2 regions of the Exiguobacterium sp. RM11 genome follow, and region 1 is predicted to be linked to the other one. Evidence: riboswitches for the same ligand, from Rfam matches in the RefSeq annotation. Region 1 holds a riboswitch; the other holds the start of a gene.

Evidence for each region. Region 1 has a riboswitch for S-adenosylmethionine ahead of msrA (peptide-methionine (S)-S-oxide reductase MsrA). Riboswitches for the same ligand answer to the same signal wherever they lie in the genome.
Region 2: it holds a riboswitch for S-adenosylmethionine, as region 1 does, so the genes downstream of both, AC5LIL_RS04620 (methionine ABC transporter ATP-binding protein) here and msrA (peptide-methionine (S)-S-oxide reductase MsrA) in region 1, are expected to answer to the same signal.

Annotation. Positions count from the first base shown of each region.
Region 1 is NZ_CM187558.1:1,305,582-1,323,937, reverse strand. Features, by position in the region: gene AC5LIL_RS06930 (SMP-30/gluconolactonase/LRE family protein) at 1-701, opposite strand, end outside; gene AC5LIL_RS06925 (methyltransferase domain-containing protein) at 850-1,449, shown strand; gene rlmN (dual-specificity RNA methyltransferase RlmN) at 1,488-2,549, opposite strand; gene AC5LIL_RS06915 (amidase family protein) at 2,615-4,021, opposite strand; gene AC5LIL_RS06910 (hypothetical protein) at 4,135-4,296, shown strand; SAM riboswitch class I at 4,341-4,440, shown strand; gene msrA (peptide-methionine (S)-S-oxide reductase MsrA) at 4,508-5,032, shown strand; gene AC5LIL_RS06900 (DM13 domain-containing protein) at 5,134-5,655, shown strand; gene AC5LIL_RS06895 (hypothetical protein) at 5,804-6,031, shown strand; gene AC5LIL_RS06890 (hypothetical protein) at 6,032-6,715, opposite strand; gene AC5LIL_RS06885 (SRPBCC family protein) at 6,868-7,299, opposite strand; gene AC5LIL_RS06880 (GRP family sugar transporter) at 7,506-8,369, opposite strand; tRNA gene AC5LIL_RS06875 (tRNA-Ala) at 8,493-8,565, shown strand; gene AC5LIL_RS06870 (four-helix bundle copper-binding protein) at 8,678-9,010, shown strand; gene AC5LIL_RS06865 (3'-5' exonuclease) at 9,072-9,638, shown strand; gene AC5LIL_RS06860 (glycosyltransferase) at 9,662-10,723, opposite strand; gene AC5LIL_RS06855 (sodium:calcium antiporter) at 10,815-11,804, opposite strand; gene AC5LIL_RS06850 (HD domain-containing protein) at 11,992-12,840, opposite strand; gene AC5LIL_RS06845 (SDR family NAD(P)-dependent oxidoreductase) at 12,941-13,645, opposite strand; gene AC5LIL_RS06840 (glycerol-3-phosphate responsive antiterminator) at 13,686-14,231, opposite strand; gene AC5LIL_RS06835 (GNAT family N-acetyltransferase) at 14,347-14,772, shown strand; gene AC5LIL_RS06830 (cation:proton antiporter) at 14,798-15,967, shown strand; gene AC5LIL_RS06825 (DedA family protein) at 16,007-16,630, opposite strand; gene AC5LIL_RS06820 (DNA-3-methyladenine glycosylase I) at 16,726-17,283, shown strand; gene putP (sodium/proline symporter PutP) at 17,405-18,356, shown strand, end outside.
Region 2 is NZ_CM187558.1:873,973-877,733, reverse strand. Features, by position in the region: gene AC5LIL_RS04630 (MetQ/NlpA family ABC transporter substrate-binding protein) at 1-589, opposite strand, end outside; gene AC5LIL_RS04625 (methionine ABC transporter permease) at 620-1,282, opposite strand; gene AC5LIL_RS04620 (methionine ABC transporter ATP-binding protein) at 1,272-2,300, opposite strand; SAM riboswitch class I at 2,378-2,484, opposite strand; gene AC5LIL_RS04615 (thioredoxin family protein) at 2,935-3,192, opposite strand; gene AC5LIL_RS04610 (PTS sugar transporter subunit IIC) at 3,373-3,761, shown strand, end outside.

The DNA.
Region 1 (18,356 bases):
TGCACTTCCAATAGTTTTTCACCTGTTGACGGGTCCCAACGTGACACTCGTCCACCAGCAAAATGTGCAATCCATAGACAGCCTTCAGAATCGGACGTCATCCCGTCAGGAAAACCTTCTTCCTCGGAAAAATCAACGACGACCTCTCCGTTCGAGAGCGTTCCTGACTTCAAATCAAAATCATATTTCCGAATTTTTTCAGTCGGTGTATCGATATGATAAAATACGGAATGGTCAGGCGACCATGTCAACCCGTTCGAAAGTGTCAATTCGACCAAGAGTGTTGTCGTCGTTCCATCTCGATCGACTCGATACAATGTCGCTTCGTTTTCTTCATCCTCAAGATGGAGCGTACCTGCAAAAATGCGACCATATGGATCGGCTTTCCCGTCGTTGAAACGTAATCGACCATCCGGGTCATCCAACTCGACAATCTTATTTAGATCTCGATTAATTTCATCCCATTCATAGATTCCATCCTTCAATCCAAGGACGACACCGTCCGTCACTTTTGGTATGACAAAACCGACCTGTTTTCCGACCTCGAATGAAGAAATCTCGTCTTCTCGCTCGTCATACCACCATAATGTATGACCTTCGATATCTACCCAATAAAAACGCTTTAACTCAGCATCCCAACAAGGACCTTCACCAAGCGTATTTCGTACCCGAATCCACAGCGACGCATCTACTCTCTCCATTACTTAGCCTCCACTCTATCCATTAGTTCAGAAATCTATTCCCTTCTCCCATCTGGACTATGCATGAATTCGGAAAATCGTGATGGATTTTCACCGTCACTTGTTCGATTTGCTATAGTGAAAGAAAAGTAGAGAGGAAGTGAATGTCTTGTCAAAATGGGATGAACGATTTAGCTCGGAGGATTATGTGTATGGGACAGAGCCGAACGAGTTTTTACAAAAATGGATCACCTCTCATCAGATCGAAGGAAAACGTGTATTGGCCATCGCTGAGGGGGAAGGTCGAAACGCAGTCTGGCTCGCCACGCTCGGCTTCGACGTCGAGATGTGGGACGCTTCGAAAGTGGGACTCGAAAAAGCGAAGCGCTTGGCAACTTCACGAAACGTCTCCCTTCAGACGAAGCAGATTGACTTGAATGAAGCGGTCTGGTCGCAAGATACGTATGACCTAGTCATCTGTATCTTCGGCCACTTTCCTCCACATGTCAGAGAAAAGGTGCTCGCCGGTATTCAAAAAACACTGCGACCTGGTGGCGTATTCCTGACCGAGGTGTACTCTACACATCAACTCGCCTACAGGACAGGTGGACCAAAAGACGCCCCACTTCTTTACACTGAGGAGATGTTCCACCAACTCGAAGACAATTTCATTCCTCTCGTTTTGAACGAGAATGTCGTATGGCGAGAAGAAGGAAGACTGCATCACGGTGAATCAGCTGTGATTCAATATGTCGGACAAAAACGATAAGCGAATGGCCTCCCCGAAAATTCGGAGAAGCCATTTGATTACTTCGCGCCTTCGACGTTCATATGCTTACTGCGGAGCTGACCGCAAGCTGCATCGATGTCTGTCCCGTGTTCGAGACGGACACCCGTATTGACGCCACGCTTTTTCAAGATATCATAAAACGCCATGATATCTTCCGGTGTGCTTCGCTCATATTGAATATGCTCGTTGACCGGATTGTACGGAATCAAGTTGATGTAAGACTTGTCCTTGATGTCTTCAATCAAGTCCGCAAGTTCTTCCGCGTGTTCTGGTAAATCGTTCACTTTCGAGAGCAAGATATACTCGAATGTGATTCGCTTATTCGTCTTCTCGACGTAATAGCGAATCGACGGCATGAGTTTATCAAGCGGGAACGCCCGGTTGATTTTCATGATGCGTGTGCGTAATTCATCGTTTGGCGCATGCAGAGATAGCGCCAAATTGATGCGTAAGTCGAGGTCCGCAAACTTATAGATCTTGTCCGCAAGACCACTCGTCGACACGTTGATTTTACGTGGGGCGATTGCAAGACCACGCTCATCTTTGACGACGCGCAAGAAGTCGACCAAGTTATCGAAGTTATCAAACGGTTCACCGATTCCCATAACGACGATATGACTGACGCGGTCCCCTTCTCCTTCTTCATCGAGGAAATGTTGGACAGTCATGATTTGCTCGACGACCTCACCAGCCGTCAAATCACGTGTCTTTTTCAACAAGCCGCTCGCACAGAAGCTGCAGCCGATGTTACAACCGACCTGTGTCGTCACACAGACCGAGCGACCATATTTATGACGCATGAGCACCGTCTCGATATAGTGACCGTCATGCAATTTAAGTAAGAATTTGACCGTTCCATCGCCCGCTTCTTGTTTGACGAACAGTTCTTGTGTCGAGATGACGTATTTCTCAGTTAAGTAATCGCGTACTTCGTCACGGACGTTCAGCGCGTCCATCGATTTGACTCGATCGATGTAGAGCGAGTCCCAGACTTGACGTGCGTGGAATGCACCATATCCTGCTTCCATGCACTCGTTTGTGAGCTGATCGAACGTCAACCCGTATATAGATGATTTCATTCTAACCTGTCCTTTCTCTAATCCGCATACGTACCATTGTAGCGGACGTCAGAGACGGGTGCAACTTACGAATAATCTGGAGGCGTCGGTCGTGTGATGAACTGTTCGAACGCATAAGCGACACGAATCAAATCTCGTTCCGCAAAGCTCGTTCCCGTGAACGAGAGACCGAACGGGGCCCCGCTCTCTTTTCGTTTATAAGGGACCGTGATTGTCGGGTGTCCTGCTTTCGCAGCCATGTCATAGTTCATGTCATGTGGCAGGACGATCGCGTCCAGTTTTTGCCCTTTTAATAGCTCATCCATTCCGTCCACTTTTGCGAGATGAACATCATCAATCCGACGGTCGAGATAACTAGCTTCGACGAGACGCCCTGAACGTGCATCTGACTGTTCAAAGATGGTCTGCCCGTGCGGAATCGTTTCGGGGTGGTCCGCGTTCCATTCGATCAAGTCGGAAAGCGTCTTAAATGGCACGGTTGTGTTCGCAAGATACGCCTCAATCCCAAGCTTGAATTCATCAAACAAAATATCTGCCTGTTCTAATGCATCGTGTTTCGGTAACGTGATCTCGACGAGTTCAACCTCGGCTTGACGCAGCAATCGAAGTGCCTGTTCATACAACCCGACTTCTTCGTCTGAAATAGTTGGCTTGATAAATCCGACACGCATCCCGACCGCTTGACGGACATCGAGACACGTCACATAAGGCGGTCCGACTGGAGTTTCCCATGTCGCAGGATCAGCCGAATCTTCACCACACATGGTCTGCAAGGCAACGACCGCATCACGAAGGGTACGCGCCATCGGTCCAGCCGTATCCTGAGAACGTGAGATCGGAATGATTCCTGAACGACTGATCAAGCCGACGGTCGGTTTGATTCCGACGATACTATTATGCACACTCGGGTGTACAATCGAGCCGCTCGTCTCAGATCCAACGGCAAGGAGTGTCAAGTTTGCCGCAACCGCCGAAGCCGATCCAGAACTCGATCCCCCGACATCTAATTGGTCGCCATAAGGGTTCTTCGTTTGTCCGCCAACAGCACTCCAACCGTTCGGCATATCTTCAGTCAAAAAGTTCGCCCACTCGGACAGGTTCGCTTTCCCAAGAATAATGGCCCCGTCAGCCCGTAATCGTTTCACGAGCTCGGCATCTCGACCCGCAAAGTGATGTCGCATCGCGGTGGCACCCGCTGTCGTACGCATCAGACCGGCCGTTTCGATATTGTCCTTAATTAAGACGGGTATGCCGAGGAGCGGTTTGCGCACTCCTTTTTTATAGGCCCGGTCTGCCGCCTCTGCCTCGAACAGGGCGTCCGGATTCACCTGGATGACGGCATGAAGTCGCTCATTATATGCAGCAATCCTTCTAAGATAATACGCTGTTATGTCTCGTGCCGTGAATTGTCCTTCTTTATACCCACGATGTGCACGTTCAATCGTCAGTTCATGTAATTGGATTTGTTCCATCCTACATTCCTCCTTTATCTCTCCCACTTTATTCGTGTTATATGCCTGATTTCCTTTTCGTATCGCCAAGTCGATGTGTTCTTGTTACACTTAAGAAAAAACAGGAGGTTCCTATGACACGCTCCTACATATTCGTGCTTCTCGCTGTGTTCGGTCTATTTTTCTTGCAGTTATACGGAGAAAATGTGCCGTATGGTCCGTACATTTCAATCGGGTTGATCGGATTCATCATCGTCTTGACGATTTTTCAGTTAAAACGAAAACCGAATCATTGACGAAAGTATTTTGAGGGTGGTATGATGCTCTCACCAACTACATATCGATATCAAGAGTGAACGAGAGATCTGGCTCCATGACTTCACAGCAACCTGCCACAGGCAAGGTGCTACGACCAGCAAGGGAAACCTTGGACGATATGACAAAAGCGCTCATGTCTTCCGACGTGAGCGCTTTTTTGTTGAATGACGATTTGGAGGGAACGACAGTATGGAAAAAGCAACATTCGCAGGCGGCTGTTTTTGGTGTATGGTGACACCATTTGAAGAATTACCAGGGATTGAAGGCATCGTATCCGGCTATATGGGCGGACAGGTCGACAATCCGACGTATGAAGAAGTCAAAACGGGAACGACTGGTCATTTTGAAGTCGTTCAAATCACATATGATCCATCTCTGTTCTCATATGAGCGTCTCCTCGAGCTATATTGGATTCAGACCGACCCAACCGATGACGGTGGTCAATTCCAAGACCGTGGACCTCAGTATGCCCCAGCCATCTTCTATCACACTGAGGAACAACGAATCGCGGCTGAAGCGAGTCGCGACGTCTTGGCGGCAAGCGGGCGCTTCACGGCACCGATTGTCACAAAAATCACTCCGGCGACGACATTCTTCGAAGCGGAAGAGTATCACCAGGATTACCATAAAAAGAATCCGAAGCACTATAAAGAAGACCGGGCCATCTCGGGACGTGACGAGTTCATCGAGGAGAACTGGACGGAAACCGTATAACGCTCATCAGACGCGAATTTTAGCATTCGCGTCTTTTTATAAGCTTATGAATCGGGAAAAGGCTATTAATGGTTCATCTATCCGAGAAGGAGGACTCATACATGAAAACAAGTACGAAACTCATCATCGGTGTAATCGGCGTAGCCGTGATCGCCGTCACCTGGTGGCTCATCTCACCGCTTTTATTGACAGAGACAGTCGATGAAGGACTACCACCGACAGCTGTTGAGACGCCTGTTCAAGAAGAAGAGACAGAGGAAAAGACAACCGAGACACCGGAAGCACAACCGAGTCAAACCGAAGTAGCGGGTGTGTTCATGGACGGCGAGAAAAATTATGAGACGACCAGCACGATTCGCTCCGTCGAGGCAGAAGACGGGACGTATCTCCGATTTGAAGAGTTTGAAACGACGAACGGACCTGATTTATTTGTCTATTTGACGAAGCCAGGACAAGAGACGTCCGAAGGGATTCGACTTGGAGCACTTAACGGGAATACAGGAAACCAAAACTATTTAGTTCCGGCAGATGTCGATCTGTCAGAATATAGCACCGTAGTGATCTGGTGCCGTGCTTTTAGTGCGACGTTCGGGACGGGTGAATTGAGCGCGTCGAATGAATAACTGATATCAAACATCCTGGACGTTTGACGTCCTCGCTGTTTTTTTGTATGAGAAAAATTATTTCACTCAGTTCTATCTATTTATTCATGTAATTCACATGATACAATATGGTAAAGTATGGAGCTTTTTTTATAAGGAGGGTTTCTATTTGACTTCACATCAATCGACGTCATACAGCTCATATTTTTGGAAACGGTTTTGGATTCTTTTTTTGCCGATTGTGACGATTGGGATTTTATCTGAACCAATGATTGTAGAGAACACGTTTGAGAGCTTTGAAGATATCGGCGAGTTTGTTTTCTACTCGCTATTCTATATCGTTGTAATAGGAGGCTTTACTGCGTTTGTCATTTCTTTCGTATGGAGAAGAAAATAACTATAAAAAATCTAGCAAATCTAAATCTTCACTACATTTATAAAAGAAGTTTGGACCAATCATGGCTTTGATCTTTTCAGATAGCTGATAGTACGAGGGATCATCAATCAAATTCATCAACTGGAATACATACCCTTTGTTAAATGCAACTCCATCATAACAATTATAGTCTTTGACCTCATTAGGAATAGAAACTGAATTCACGCACAACAATTCATCACTCCAATAATTAAGCCATTCCACTTCTTTAACTTTAGAAAAACCTGTTTCGTACATGAGATCCTCTCTTTCTTCAATCCTTCTAGATATTGATGCTTGGAATGGACCCCACTCTCGACAAATTCGATCAAATAACTGAATCCATTTTTCCTTTTCATTCAAAAAATGAGTCTTGCTGATCACAAAATCGAAACCAACATTGCCTGGTAACCCATCTTTCAAATTATGAATGTTGAGATAACCTTTACTATTTTTCAATCGACAAATAAAGCTGTAAAAATCATCGTTGCCTTCTGTCCACATCTTCAAAAAGGTGTCATTCAAAAACTCAGTTCTAAGTGGTTCGTAAAATCCCATCTTTCCGATTCCAATTTGAAAATCGACAAAAATGTCTAACATCTGGCGTGCCCATTTTTCAGTCTCCATGTCGTCAATAAAATTAAAACTTAGCCTTACTTCTCTCATGTTACTTTTAACTCCCTCAATATTTACCTTTCAAATTGATCGACAATTAATTATTTTAATCAACAACAAACAACTTATGTACGATTTTAATTTTATACAACAAAACAGCAATATACACCTTCAATTTGAAATGTATACTGCTGGGCCTACAGTTAATCATTCATTTTTTTCTTACCATTCGCATATCGAGTGAAATTGTCGAGAATTGCCTGCCAGCCTTGTCGTTGCAATTCAATCGGATTCATCGATTCTGTATCAAATACCTCAATCACTTTCGTCTGATACCCTTCTGAAGCAAATGAAATTCTAACTCTCCGTTCATCGTCAAGACGATACTGAATGAGCTCATTTACTTTAACTTCTTCATACACTCCTTCAAAATCAAAGCCCATGCTTTGATCTTTTGCCTCCATCCGACTGCGAAATTTCCCGCCGACCCGTAAGTCGTTTTCCGCTTCGGTCGTATGCCAATCGTCAGACGCATGATTCCACTGTTTGATATGATCTGGGTCTGTCCACAGTTTCCAGACAGTGTCGATTGGTGCATCAACGACCGTTGATATCGTCACAACGTTTGATTCCATGATTCGTTTCCCCTTTACTCTGCAATTTTCCGAGCAATCCTGAATGTGTTACGTACCCTGTACCATGTAGATTACATGAGTAGGCATTACTTCCCTAACGGTCACATCATCTCCTGCTCTCCCTTAATATCGCTAATCAAAAAAACCTTGAATGGCACGCTAGCACGAGTGCGCATTCAAGGTTTTTATCATTTCATAATCGAAATTTAACTCTTGGCAATCCCAAGCATAAATCCGGCAACGACAATCAGACCAATTCCCATAAAGACATAGACGCGTTCCTTTGTCGTCTTCTCTTCTTTCAAGAGATAGATCCCACCGAGTGTCGCAACGACGACGTTCAATTGAGATAAAGCGAAGGAAGTGGCAATCCCGACTTCTCCGCTCGAGACGAAGAGACCGAAGTTCCCGATTCCCCAGGCAATCCCGGCTAAAATATTCTTGAACGTACGTGGATCGATTTTCTTCACGTCCTTCTCACGAAGACTGAAGAGAAGTGCTGCGATGAACATCCCGACCGATTGTGGAAGAATCGCGGTGATGCCTTCTACTTCAAAGTAGTTCGTCAAGACCGCATACGTGACGTAACCGATACTTGAAACGAATAAGACGAGTAACCCCTTCTTCAACGCACCGGCGCTATCTTTGTCTTTTTTCTGTTGATACGAAGTCATCGTCGCCCCGATGATAATCAAGACGAGCGCTGAGAACCCTAACCATAGCTCTGTCGTCGTCTGCCAGTCCCCGAGAACGATGACCCCAAAGAGAGACGTTCCGACGAGCTGCATCCCCGTACTGATTGGCATCGCCTTCGAGACACTTAAGATTTGGAACGACTGGAACTGTAAGTATTGGCCGAGCGCCCAGAACGCCCCTGAGATAAACCCTGTCACGATGGCGAGTGTCGTGAACTCCGGTCGAAATACGAGGGCAATCACGGCCGCCATAATCATCGCCCCGATGGTCGTTCCGATTAACTGCTGAATCGGTTTTCCTCCCACTTTCGACACGATGAGTGGAATACTTCCCCACATGAGTGCCGGTAAAAGTGCCAAAAGAATCATTTCCATAGAGCACACCTGCTTTCTTAATATAACGTCTAACATGAAATTCCCACGTCTCCAATTTTATAAACCTAAATTGAAAAAGAGAATTGCCATGTCGAATACTACGATGATATAATGATTTTGAACGGGGCATTAGCTCAGCTGGGAGAGCGCTACGCTGGCAGCGTAGAGGTCAGGGGTTCGAGCCCCCTATGCTCCATTAATCTGTCACATCTCTTAAGAGATGTGACTTTTTTATTTGTATGATGCGATTCAACCTTTATACGAACGGGTAATAAAAGATAGACTTTTTCATATAAGGGGGAATTTTAATGGAACGCACATCTGTTGAAGAAACATTGACGAGCGTGATTGAATGTATGCGTGCTTGCAACCATTGCTTCTCAAAAAGTTTACAAGAAGAGGATTTACACATGTTCACCGAATGCATTCGACTGACACGAGAATGCTCAGACATTTGTACGTTGGCTTTAAATGCCTTAGAAACAGATTCAGCCTTCTCAAAACCAATTGTCGCCTTGTGTGCTCAGGTATGTGATACATGTGCCGTCGAATGTGGCCGTCACTTGCACGACCATTGCCAAGCGTGCGCGAAAGCATGTGAGCGCTGTGCAGAAGCTTGTCGTACACTCGTCGCCGCTTAAGCACGACATTCGTCTAACTTTCTGTTAGACTTTTTTTATTGCAAAAGAAAGAAGGTAAATTATGAATCATACCATTCTCGCTCTCGATGTGGAGACCGCTAACCGCGATAGCCGTAGCATCTGCTCAGTCGGGTGGAGCATTCTGCAAGATGGAGAAATCATCGAAACCGATCAACGACTCGTCAATCCAGAGGAAGACTTTGATATGGGGAACATACGGGTTCATGGCATTCGTCCGAACGACGTATGGGATGAACCCGCGTTACCGGAAGTACTTGCCTCTCTTTACCCGATTTTACGAGAAGTCGACCTCGTCATCGCACATAACGCCTCGTTTGATATGGGTGCCTTAAGAAAGGCAATTGTGAAATATGATCTATTCGATTTCCCTACAATTGAGTACGGATGCACTGTCAAATTGTCACGTAAACTGTATCCTGGACTCCCGAACCACAAGTTGAACACGATGGCAGAATACCTGAACGTGCCTTTTATTCATCATGATGCCGCAGAAGACGCTCGCGTATGCGCTCTACTCATGCGTGAAATGATGCAGAAAACCGGCATTACAAGCCCGAGAGAGCTACATCGCTATACGTCCGTCAAAACAGGAACACTCGCATATTAAACCGGTCATGAACTCATGACCGGTTATTTTTTGAAAATCCATCGTTTTTGGACATAGTAACTGACAAAAAAGAGAAAGCTGTCGACGATAATTTTTAGGACGACTTCTCCTTGCCTAAATAGGAGAAATAAAAGATAGACCAATAATGCCGAGGTTGCCATTTGGAGAAGGACGAGCGAAAAGTATTTGGAAAGTGAACGTCTTGCGTTCGAATGAAAGACGACTTTCCGATTAATGAGATAATTGAATAACGATGAAATGACTCGTGCGAGTACCGTTGCAGCGATGACATGGACTGTATCGAAGTACGGTGATAATAAATAAATGAAAACTGCATACATCCCGACGTCTACCACGAATGATGCGACGGACGATACCGAATACATCAAAAACATCCGGTAAATTAAGATTGAGTCGAGAATCGGTCTAAAATGAGATGAATCGTTTTCGTTTTCATATACTGTCTGGATGGTCGTCTGTTGAATCGGAACCTGTAATCGCTTTGTGAACGTCAGCATATTCATCTCGAACTCATATCGATTCCCCGGAATGTCAATCAGTTGTCGCGCGTATCGCATCGGGATAGCACGAAGTCCTGTTTGAGTATCTCTTAACTTCAATCCGCTGCCAATCAACATGACGAGCCGTGTCGCCTGATTGCCGAATCGACTTCGAAGAGGAATCTTGTCCCCACTGAAGTCACGGCACCCCATGATCAGATGATGCGGCTTACTCACTCCCTCCTCATATACGTTGACGACGTCCTCAGGTAAATGTTGCCCATCGGCGTCAACCGTGATGACACCTAATTTGTCAGGATAGGTCTCCGCAATATACTGCAATCCAGTCTTCAGAGCTGCCCCTTTTCCTAGATTCTGTTTGTGCGTTAACACTTGGTCAACAAATGATGCTACCTTTTCAAATATGCCTACCGTCGACTCATCACTACCGTCGTTAACCACAATGATGGTCGAAAACCCGCTCGCCCTCAATTTCTCCACGAGTGTGACGAGTGCATCGTCAGGGTTGTAGGCCGGAATCAAGATTGTATACGCTTGGCGTGTTTCCACTTCATGCACTTGCATCGCCACCCCTCCTCTCCTTTCCTCTATACCCGAAGCGACGACCTCACATTCCCATAAAAAAAAGCATCAGTCCTGAGACTGATGCATGAACTCACCCGATGAAAATCAAGTACGACGAAACAAAGTAAACGACAACGACGAGAAGCGAAGGAATGACGTAACGTACCTTCGACGTGACATTTTGTCGGAGAACGCTATACATGACGAGAATCGATAGAATCGTAATCCCGACCGCCGACACAAGGTGTGACGTCGATACGTCTGCCAAAATCGAACCATTACGATAGAAGACGTCCGACATGGCGATAATGAGCATGTTAAAGATGTTACTTCCGAGAATCGAACCGAATGCCAAGTTGACGTTTCGAAGCTTGAGCGCCATAAACACTGCGACTGCCTCAGGTAATGAAGTTGATGCGGCAATCAAGAAGCTCCCGACGAAACTAGAACCTAGTCCCGTGACGACGGCAATTTGGTCTCCTGTGATGGAGAGTGCTGTCCCAGCTGCCATTATTAAAACAGCAGCGACCAAAAAACCAAAGACAGCACGTTTCAATGTGATGTCTTCATACTTACTGACGACAACCTCTTCTTCCACTTCATGCTCAGCGACAGGCTCTTTCGGTTGCTTACCGATATAGTAAATTCCAATCCCATATAGAATGGCAATTAAAAGTGCGTCGACACCGATTCCGATAAACGTCATATCGACACGGACAATTAACGCAACTAAAGTCGTCACGGTCAAGAGTAAACCAAGTCCTGCCGTGTATAGATGATCACGGCTCGCATAGTTAAAGAGTTGCTTTTGACGGAAATACAAATCAAACATCGCAAGAATAAAAATGTTGAACAAGTTAGAGCCTAGCATGTTTCCGATAGCGATGTCGGGATTGTCAATCATGACCGCCGATATACTTGTCGTCACTTCAGGTAGTGACGTCGCCCCTGCCAAAAGAACGGTACCAATAAGCATCCCGCCCATTTTTGACTTTTCCGTCATGACATCGGCGTATGTGGACAACTTGATTGCGGCATAGACTGTGATGGCCGCAGCTAATAAGAAATAAACAAATACCATTTTTTCTCCTCCTTGGGTAAACAAAAAAGACCTTTTTATGGACGACAAAAACGCCCATAAAAAGGTCTTGCGGACTTGTAAAAGCTCGATGGACCGAGTGCATGCGCACTGTAATGACGACCCATCGACCACGATTGTGGTCGCTACTCCCCTTTTTATCTTCCTTTTGACTATAGCACGAACCTATCTAGTTGACAATCGAGCGATGTATGAGGGCAACGAAATCCGATGCATTCATGGCGGTTCGATATCCGAGTTCTTGCAACGCAGCTAGAACAGGCGCAGGCATAGGGTAATTCCAGCCCGCTAGATCCAGTTGTCGACGAAACACCTCGACCTCTTCTTCATCTACTGATGTACGAACAACAATTTCCTTTAGTTCATATGCGGTCTGACAGAGCGGTGCCGCTTCTTGAACCCATTCATCTTCTGTGAAACGGGTTAGGATGGACTCAAAGAGTCTCACTACTTTCTGATCTTTTACATTTTTTTCACCATAAAACAAGGAATAAAGTTCCTGTTCATACAACCCGATTAAATCCGTCGAACTACGAAACGGTTCGAAAGCACGTAACAATTCATGATAGTACCATGACTGGTCTCGCATCGGTCGTTTGAAACGTTGCCACACCATCATCCCTTCCATCTCTAAGTCATAACGGATGGAACGAAGATTATGTAGCTTATCCGCCACGAGGAGTGCGACTTCATCAAATTGAAGTGAAGAGATGTGTTCAAGAGTCATCTGTTTTCGTTGTTCCCACGTCTGACCACGGTTCTTCTCAGAGACAGCAAGTACAAGACGTAACACATCAGGACCAAACCTCGCTAATATTTCTTCTGGTTCCGTTTCAGTGTCTTCAATTAAATCGTGCAGAAGACCTGCGGCGACGACCGACGGGGGTTGGTGATCCGTTTCGAGCAACAACGCGACAGAAAACGGGTGTGACAAAAATGGAATCGATGAACCTTTACGGGATTGTCCTCCGTGACGAATTGATGAAAACCGAAGCGCTTCTTCTACGAGCGGATTCATGGTACTTTCCTCCTTCTCCCGGATGAAAACTCTTTTATTCCTTACCCGGAATTAGGCACAAATAACCTAAATTTTCTCAAAATATAGGTATATAGTCATATCACTCTTCATAAATCATTTTCTTTGTCATCCCTCCATCGACGACAAGGTTGTGACCGTTGACAAAGTCGTTGTTCCGGTCAATCAGATACCGTACCGCTCGAACGATGTCATCCGGTTCGCCGACACGGCCAGACGGATGCTGACGATGGTCGACTTCTCGTAACGCTTCGTCTGATGCATGAATCCAACCAGGGCTAATCGCATTCACGGTTACTGGTCGATCACTCAATGAGATGGCAAGCGAATGGGTCAAACCGACAATCCCGCCTTTAGAGGCCCCATACGCATCCCAGTGTGGTTCATTTTGCAGAGCACGTGTCGAGGCCATATTGACAATGCGACCATATGACTCATCTTTGTTTAATTCCAAAAAGTATTTTGCACAAGTAAACGTTCCTACTAAATTAACGTCGATGACTCGTTTGAACGTATCGATTTCAAGTTCGTCAATCGGTTTGACGAGTGAGGCGATCCCCCCGTTGTTAATCAACACATGAGCATGTCCAAAACGTGACTTTACGTCTTCGAATACCCGCTTTAGCGCTTCGGTTTCCCCAAGATCAACTTGATAAAAGGACACCCCTTTTATATTCGGGTCTTCACCAATGTCCAATCCCACAACTTCATATTGATTTGCGAACGCATTAGCGAGCGCATAGCCAATCCCTTGCGTGACACCTGTAATAATCATAATGTCTTTCATCTGTTCATCCCTCCTAGAAGAGTGTATACCCGAATGTGGGTTACTCAGTCCACAGTTTACGATTTGAGGTCGTGATCACACTTGCCCCAGCGGCAAGGGCTGCATTCACTTCTTCCATCGTCTCAATCAACCCTCCTGCAAAAACAGGTATACCGGTCATTTCCTGTACTCGGCGGATATACTTCGGAACAATTCCTGGAAGGACCTCGATGTAGTCTGGTTTTGACCGTTCAATATGTCGGATGCTCTTATCCAATGATGTCGAGTCAATTAAAAACAACCGTTGTACTGTCAACACATGATTTTGTTTTGCCCGTACAATCACGTTCCCTTTTGTCGATATGATTCCAAACGGTCGATACGTTTGACAGACATACTCAGTCGCAAATTCATCCGCTTTCATTCCTTGGATTAAATCCATATGAATAAAGACTTTTTTCTGATGCTTTTCTAATAATTTAAAAATAGGTTCTAATCGACTCATATGAATTTCAAGTAAAACTCCTATTTCAAGTTCACTCGATAAAAATCGTTCTAAATCGCGCATATCACGTATCGCCGGCAAGATTGATTGACCTTGTATCATCCGATATTCCTCCTGTCTTCTTCCCATTATGCCGACAGCTATTTTCATAAATCAAGGTTTACTCATTCAATATAGCGGGAAAGTAATGTTAACTTGTGTAGAGGGGGATTTTAGTATGGTCAATGAAGTCACTGTAAAAGTTGAGACACCGACACCGGAGCAACATCAGTCGTTGCGTGTGAAGGCGGGGATGCCTCGACGCTCAGATGAAAGTACGGTCAAAGGACTCAAGAACACGCTATTTGGCGTCTGTTTATATTTAGATGATGAGATTGTCGGGATGGGGCGTGTCGTTGGGGACGGCGGAATGGTCTTTCATCTAGTCGACATCGTCGTCGATCCAGAATGCCAAGGACTGGGTCTTGGTAAATTAATCATGGAGAATTTAATGGAGTGGATTCTAAAAGAGGCAGATGAGACGGCCATTGTCAGTCTAATTGCCGATATTCCTGCGGATGGCTTGTATCGTCAGTTCGGCTTTGATTATTCACGTCCAGAATCAGTCGGTATGGAGTATCAGTGGAATCAAATGGAAAGGTAACACTTCTAGGTAAAGGAGATGACTTATGGATGGATTGAACATCATCGTGTTGCTCGGACTGGCGCTCACGCTTATCTCCGTCTTCAGCCTCCTGATTGAACGTCTATACTTTCCAAGCATTTTAGCGTTTATCGCCATCGGTGTTGGGGTCGGTTTTTTCTGGGACGGAAACGAAGTATTTAAAATTGCCGGTGAAATCGGAATCATCCTTTTATTTTTCCTTCTCGGGTTAAAGTTTCCGTTACGCGAATTGTGGAAGCGAATGCGAAAAGTTTGGAAAGCAGGCGTATTAGACATCGTCCTATCGTTCGGCGTCTCATTCGGAATCGCCTTGTTGTTTGGATTGGACTTTCCGCGCGCCTTCTTAATTGGTGCCGTTCTATACGCGACGAGCTCTTCGATCTCAGCGAAACTACTTGAGCGCCACTCCGAAAAACATGAAGATATTAAAGAATTCGTCCTAGCTCTACTTATTTTTGAAGATATATTCGCACCACTTTTATTGACGATTGCGCCATTCATCATTCAAGAGGAACCGGTCGCCATGACAGATATCGGGAAAGTATTCGCAGGATTTCTGATTTTCGGGGTATTATTGTTTATCGGATCGAGCTTTGTGTCGAAACAACATAAGTTCTCGAAACACCTTTTACGTCAGGATGATGCGAGTATCGGGCTTATCGGACTCATTCTCTTCTTCGCCGGAATCGGTATGGTATTTGGTCTATCTGAGATTTTAGGAGCATTCATTGCCGGAATCATGCTTGCGGATATCCATGACGTTCGTCCGCTCAAACGTTTGACGGTACCCGTTCGTGACTTATTTCTCCCGATTTTTTTCATTTCATTTGGGATTTCAATCAACTTGGAGAAAGGTGTCATCGTTAACACCTTATTCTTTGTATTGATTGTTTGGGGGGTCTTGTCGAAGTGGATTGTCGGTCGCGTCGGAGGAAGAATTTACGGATTATCTCGTGTCCAGGCGAACGAGGCTGGATTTTCTCTCGCTCCGCGTGGTGAGTTCTCCATCTTGTTTACCGCCCTTTCAAACGGGGCCATCAACTTGTTTGTCGGTCTTTATATTTTCGTGTCAGCCATCGTGGGAATCATATTATTCCGATTCTCGGAATACTTGGCCGAAAAGACGGAAAAGACGCTCACAAAAGTATTACCAGAAAAGAAAAACGAAGAGTGAACAGGCGAACCGAATTTTCGGTCCGCCTGTTTTATCCTCTCATTCATTCTTTACTGCCTTTTTAGCATGTCGTTTTTTACGCCAGAAGAGGTACCCAATCATACCAATCAGCAACAGACCGTAAACCGTATATGAATAGGCATCTAGATAGGCAAGTATATCTTGCCAGTTCTCACCGACCTTCATTCCGACCAAGACCAAGATTGTGTTCCAAATCGCTGTTCCAGCAGTGCTGAGAAGCAAAAATTTTAAGAATGGCATATTCGACATACCTGCTGGAATTGAGATGAGGCTTCGAACGACCGGCATCAATCGACCAAAGAAGACCATCCACCCTCCGTATCGATCGAACCAGGCATCTGCCTTTTTGACGTCTTGAATATCAAGACGTATCCACTTCCCGTATTTCTTCGTCCACTTCTCAATTTGCTCAACATCAAATAACAGACCTAGTCCGTATAATAATACTGCTCCTAATATGGCCCCAACTGTCGATGCCACGATGACGAGCGTGATGGACAAGTTCGTCTTTACGGCAAAAAAACCACCAAAGAGTAATACGACTTCAGAAGGGATTGGCGGAAAAACGTTCTCAATGAAGATCATGAACGCAATTCCTATGTATCCGTACTGTTCAATAATCGAAATCATCCAATCACTCATTATTGATGCCTCCATTCCCACACATTATACCCATCCTTTCTAATCGATAACCGTTGAGACATGCTACACTTATAAAAAAAGAGGAGTTGATTGAGTTGGAAGAATTATTTCGTTGTCCGTGGTGCGGGTCTGACCCGCTCTACGTCCGCTATCACGACGAGGAATGGGGCAAACCTGTCCATGATGACCAAAAACATTTTGAGTGCCTGACGCTTGAGAGTGCACAGGCTGGACTCAGCTGGATCACGATTTTAAGAAAGCGTGAAAACTACCGCTCCGCGTATACAAATTTCGATGTAAACGAAGTAGCTCGTTTCTCTGAAGAAGATATCGAAAGATTGATGACAGACAGTGGCATCGTCCGAAACCGACGAAAAATCGAAGCCTCCATTAATAATGCGAAACAATTCATGAAGATACAAGAAGAGTTTGGTTCGTTCGATTCATATATTTGGTCGTTCGTTGATCATGAACCAATCATCAATGCATGGGAACGGCTTGAAGAAGTCCCCGCTACGACAGAATTGTCTGTGCGATTGAGTAAAGACTTAAAACGACGTGGATTCAAATTTTTAGGTCCGACCACGGTGTATGCCCACTTACAAGCAACAGGTCTCGTCAATGACCATCTTACCTCTTGTGCATTTCGATAAGTTAGGACCAGCTATCAAAAAAATCTTTACATCTCCCCTATTGTTGTGACAATATTTTGACAAAGTGATACTCTATCACTGAAAGCGTTTTCATATTTTTTTATCTTTCGGGGGGATGTTGATGAACGGAATTTTAGTGTCCATTGTCGTATACATGGCACTGATGGTCTTACTTGGGATCATCGCGTATCGAAGAACAAGTAGTATTGGCGATTATATGTTAGGTGGACGAGCACTTGGTCCCGGCGTTGCAGCCTTATCGGCCGGCGCGTCTGACATGAGTGGATGGCTCTTGATGGGCTTACCTGGCGCGATGTATGCAACGGGAATCTCAAGCGGTTGGATTGTCATCGGGTTGACAATTGGCGCCTATTTAAACTGGTTGTTGGTCGCTCCAAGATTACGCATTTATTCTTACATATCGGATGATGCAATCACGATTCCAGACTTTTTTGAGAAGCGGTTCAAAGACTCAAAAGGATTATTACGTTCCTTTTCTGCTGCCGTCACCCTCATCTTTTTCACGTTGTATGCGACGAGCGGGTTCGTTGCAGGTGGTCGACTATTCAATGCCGTCTTCGACATTGAATTCGTAACAGGTGTCATTATTCTCGCCTCAATCATCATTTTGTATACATTCATCGGCGGATTTTTAGCCGTTAGCTGGACAGACTTTGTTCAAGGACTCATCATGCTTTTCGCACTCATTTTTGTACCGGCAATCGCCATCATGGCGACAGATGGTGTGTCGAACGCATTAGATACGGTCCGGGATATCGATGAAGCGTTACTCGACCCATGGACGGGTCAATCGCTCATTGGAATCATTTCTTTATTTGCATGGGGACTCGGCTATTTTGGCCAACCCCATATCATTGTTCGTTTTATGGCAATCGGGAAATTAGAAGACATAAAAACGGCACGTCGTATCGGAATTTCATGGATGGTTTTCACCGTCGTCGGGGCGATGGCGACCGGATTGTTTGGACTTGCCTATTACACGCAACAAGGACTGACAATCGATAATCCTGAAAATATTTTTATTAACTTATCGGATCTATTGTTCCCTGATT
Region 2 (3,761 bases), 440 kb from region 1:
TGTAAGCTGTCGGAAGAAGTGCTGCTTCAACGTCTGTTTTGAACTTCAAGTCTTTAGGATTGTCAACGATGTCAGAGACTGTCGCATCGACCGTCTTGCCTTCAGCAAGTGTGATGAGACCTTCTGATTGGAGCATCGTGAGGATACGTCCGTGGTCAGCGACCGATGAACTCATGATGATTTCCGCACCTTCTGGAAGTTCGTCGAGCGATTTGTAGTCTTGTGAGTAGACACCGATTGGCTCGATGTGGACACCACCCGCAGATGCGAATTTGTAGTCTTTGTTTTCAGCCATTTGCGACTCGAGGTATGGCTCGTGTTGGAAGTAGTTCGCATCAAGCTCACCGCTTGCGAGCGTCTTGTTCGGAAGCACGTAGTCTTGGAACTTCTTGATTTCGAGTTTGTAGCCTTTTGCTTCATATTCTTCTTGTACGTGCTCTAAAATCTCAGCGTGCGGTACGTTCGACGCACCGACAATCAATGTTTTTTCATCGCCAGAACCTGTTTCTGCCTCTTCTCCGCCGCAAGCCGCGAGAACTGTGAATGCTGATAAAGCTGTCAATCCGAGTACTGTTTTCCAAGTTTTCATTATGAATCCCTCCAAATGGTGTATGTGTAATTAAGCTGAACGTTTATCAATTTTTGTGACGAGTCGGTCACCGATGAACTGGATGACGAACACGATGATCAAGATGAGCACCGTCGCCACGAACGTGACGTCGTTTTGTGAGCGTTGGAACCCTTCCAAGAAGGCCAAGTTCCCGAGTCCGCCGCCTCCGACGACACCGGCCATCGCCGTATAACCGACGATTGCCACGATGGTCACCGTGAGTCCTGAAACGATTGCCGGAAGTGCTTCCGGAATCAAGACTTTATAAATGATTTGCCATTTCGTCGCGCCCATCGATTCGGCCGCCTCGATGACACCGCGGTCGACTTCTCGAAGGGCAAGTTCGACCATACGGGCATAGAACGGTGCAGCTCCGATGATGAGTGCCGGAAGCGCCGCCGTCGAACCGAGCATGGTACCGAGCAGGAACAACGTGAACGGGATGAGTAAAATGATTAAGATGATGAACGGGATCGAACGGAAAACGTTGACGATCGCGCTGACGAAGACGTAAATTGGACGATTCTTCAATAATAGCGATTCGTTTGTAATATAAAGAATCAAACCTAAAGCGAGTCCGATCACAAACGTCGCGACACCCGCGACGAGCGTCATGTATAACGTCTCCCATGTCTGTTCCATCATGATTTGCCAGTCTACGTTAGGAAACATCGCTTTCCACCTCCACTTCTACTGATTGCGAACGAATCGACGCGATGGCGCGTTCGATTTCTCGTGCTTCCCCAATCAATTGGATGAATAGCGTGCCGAGCGCACCGACTTGTGACTGAGTCACGTTACCGCCGATGATGTTGAATCCGATGTCGTGCGTCTTAAGGACGTCAGACAAAATCGGTTGTTCTGCCGTTTCGTTCAAGAATTTCAATTTGACGATTTGCCCACTCGGATAGCGTGCTTTCAAATGTTCGAACGTGAGCGACAGATCGTCGACCGCCCCGATTTGTTTCACGAATTCTTTTGTGATCGGCTGCTCCGGATGTTGGAACACATCAGAGACTTGACCTGTCTCAACGACTTTCCCTGCCTCCATCACGGCGACGCGATGACAAATCTTTTGGATGACGTGCATCTCATGCGTGATGAGGACGATTGTCAATCCGAGTTTCTTATTGATGCTGACGAGCAGTTCAAGAATCGAATCCGTCGTCTTCGGGTCGAGCGCGCTTGTCGCTTCGTCACAGAGGAGCACCTCTGGATTTGTAGCGAGCGCGCGGGCAATCCCGACTCGCTGTTTTTGACCGCCGGATAATTGTGACGGATAGCTGTCTTCACGACCTGATAATCCGACGAGCTCGACGAGTTCCTGAACCCGACGCTTCCGCTCACTTGCCGGTACCCCGATCAATTCGAGTGGGAAGCTGATGTTTTCTGCGACCGTGCGCGACCACAGAAGGTTAAAGTGCTGGAAGACCATCGAGACGTTCTTGCGAACCCCTCGTAATTCTTTCGGGCTGAGCTTCGTGAGCTCACTCCCGGCGACCTCGATTTCACCGCTAGACGGTGATTCGAGACGGTTGAGTAATCGGATGAGCGTCGACTTCCCCGCCCCCGAATATCCGATTATTCCAAAAATTTCACCGCGATCAATCGTTAGTGACACATCATCCACCGCCTGGACACGACCATTCTTCGTATCGAACCATTTGGCGACGTTTCGTAATTGAATCAATTCCTTTCCCTCCTGACAACAAAAAAAGCGCGCACGTTTGAGCAAACGTGCGCACTTTATCGTACGGACAACGATTGCTCTCATCTGTCAAGGTTTCTCACCTTGCTGGAATTAGCACCATTTCGGATTACTCCGCGGTTGCTGGGCGTCATAGGGCCAGTCCCTCAGCCTCTCTTGATAAGAGTGTTGTGTATTCGATTAGCTTTATCATAGCGACAGCTTTTTCTGCTGTCAAATCATTTTTTCAAAAAAATCAAAAAAAGGTGCCGTCCGAGGACGACACAGAACGTAGCACCTTGAGTCACGGAAGGACAGCCCATAGATGAAAATCTTTTGCCCGTTCAAGATTTACATCCCTATATGGGGGAGATTCACCAATCATCACTCGATCTTGACTTGGACCGTGCGATTATACGGAACGTCTTTCTTCGCTTGATTTTTTTGGGGGACAATCGAAGGGAAGACTGACGTGTATTCGTATAAAGGTAGCAGCGGCTTCACCAAAACGTCTTGATGTCGGGAATATCGCGTCCTATTTTGTGTTCAAGTAAGATGTTGTAATGAATATACCATTCGTGAACTTTCTGTGTCAACTGATTATTTAAAATTTTCAGATTATTCTAATGTTCCTCTCTCACTTCACGAAAGAGAGGACATGCTGAACGTTTTGAAAGGCATAAAGACGATCCCGAACCTCGCCATTTTCAAGCTTTAACAGCGCTGGGACGCTCATCACCTGATAAGCTTCAAGTTCTTTTGGGATATAGTTCGCATCGCGCTTTTCAATCTGAATTTCAGGGTCGACCGCCTCGACAACCGTCAACATTTTCTCCGCGACAGCGCATGTACCACACATTGGGGCGTATATATATAAGTATCCGTCTGTAATCATTTTTCTCACCTCTCTTGTCATTATAATAGTCGTTCGAGTTCCGTTCAAAAATCGTGCTCTCGTGAAATTTCAGAATTTTTCAATGATTCTCTTGACTCTTCTGTCTGATAGGAATAATATGGGTTCTAACTTTATCGCTTTTGTACATAACAGCAAAGAAGAAGGACAGGTGAATGAATGATGACGGAACAGGCAACAGGTACGACAAAGCAATTTACGATGAACGTCTTAAACGGTCTCAGCATGGCGATTCTGATCGCCCTCATCCCGAGCGCGCTGCTCGGTGAACTCACGAAAGCTATACTCCCTTATTTTCCGTCTCTTCAATTCATATTGGATGCGACGACGATTGCGATGCGCCTCCTCCCGGCCATTATCGGTCTTGCCGTCGCGATGCAGTTCGGACGATCGATTTTAGAGGCAGGAACGATTGCCATCGCAACCTATGTCGGCAGTGGCGCTGTTCGAATTAATGAAGGTGCGTTCGTGATGGCCGGAATCGGTGACGTGATCACAGCCGGTGTGACCGCTGCAATCGCTACGATTCTTGTCATGAAGCTCGCTCCCCA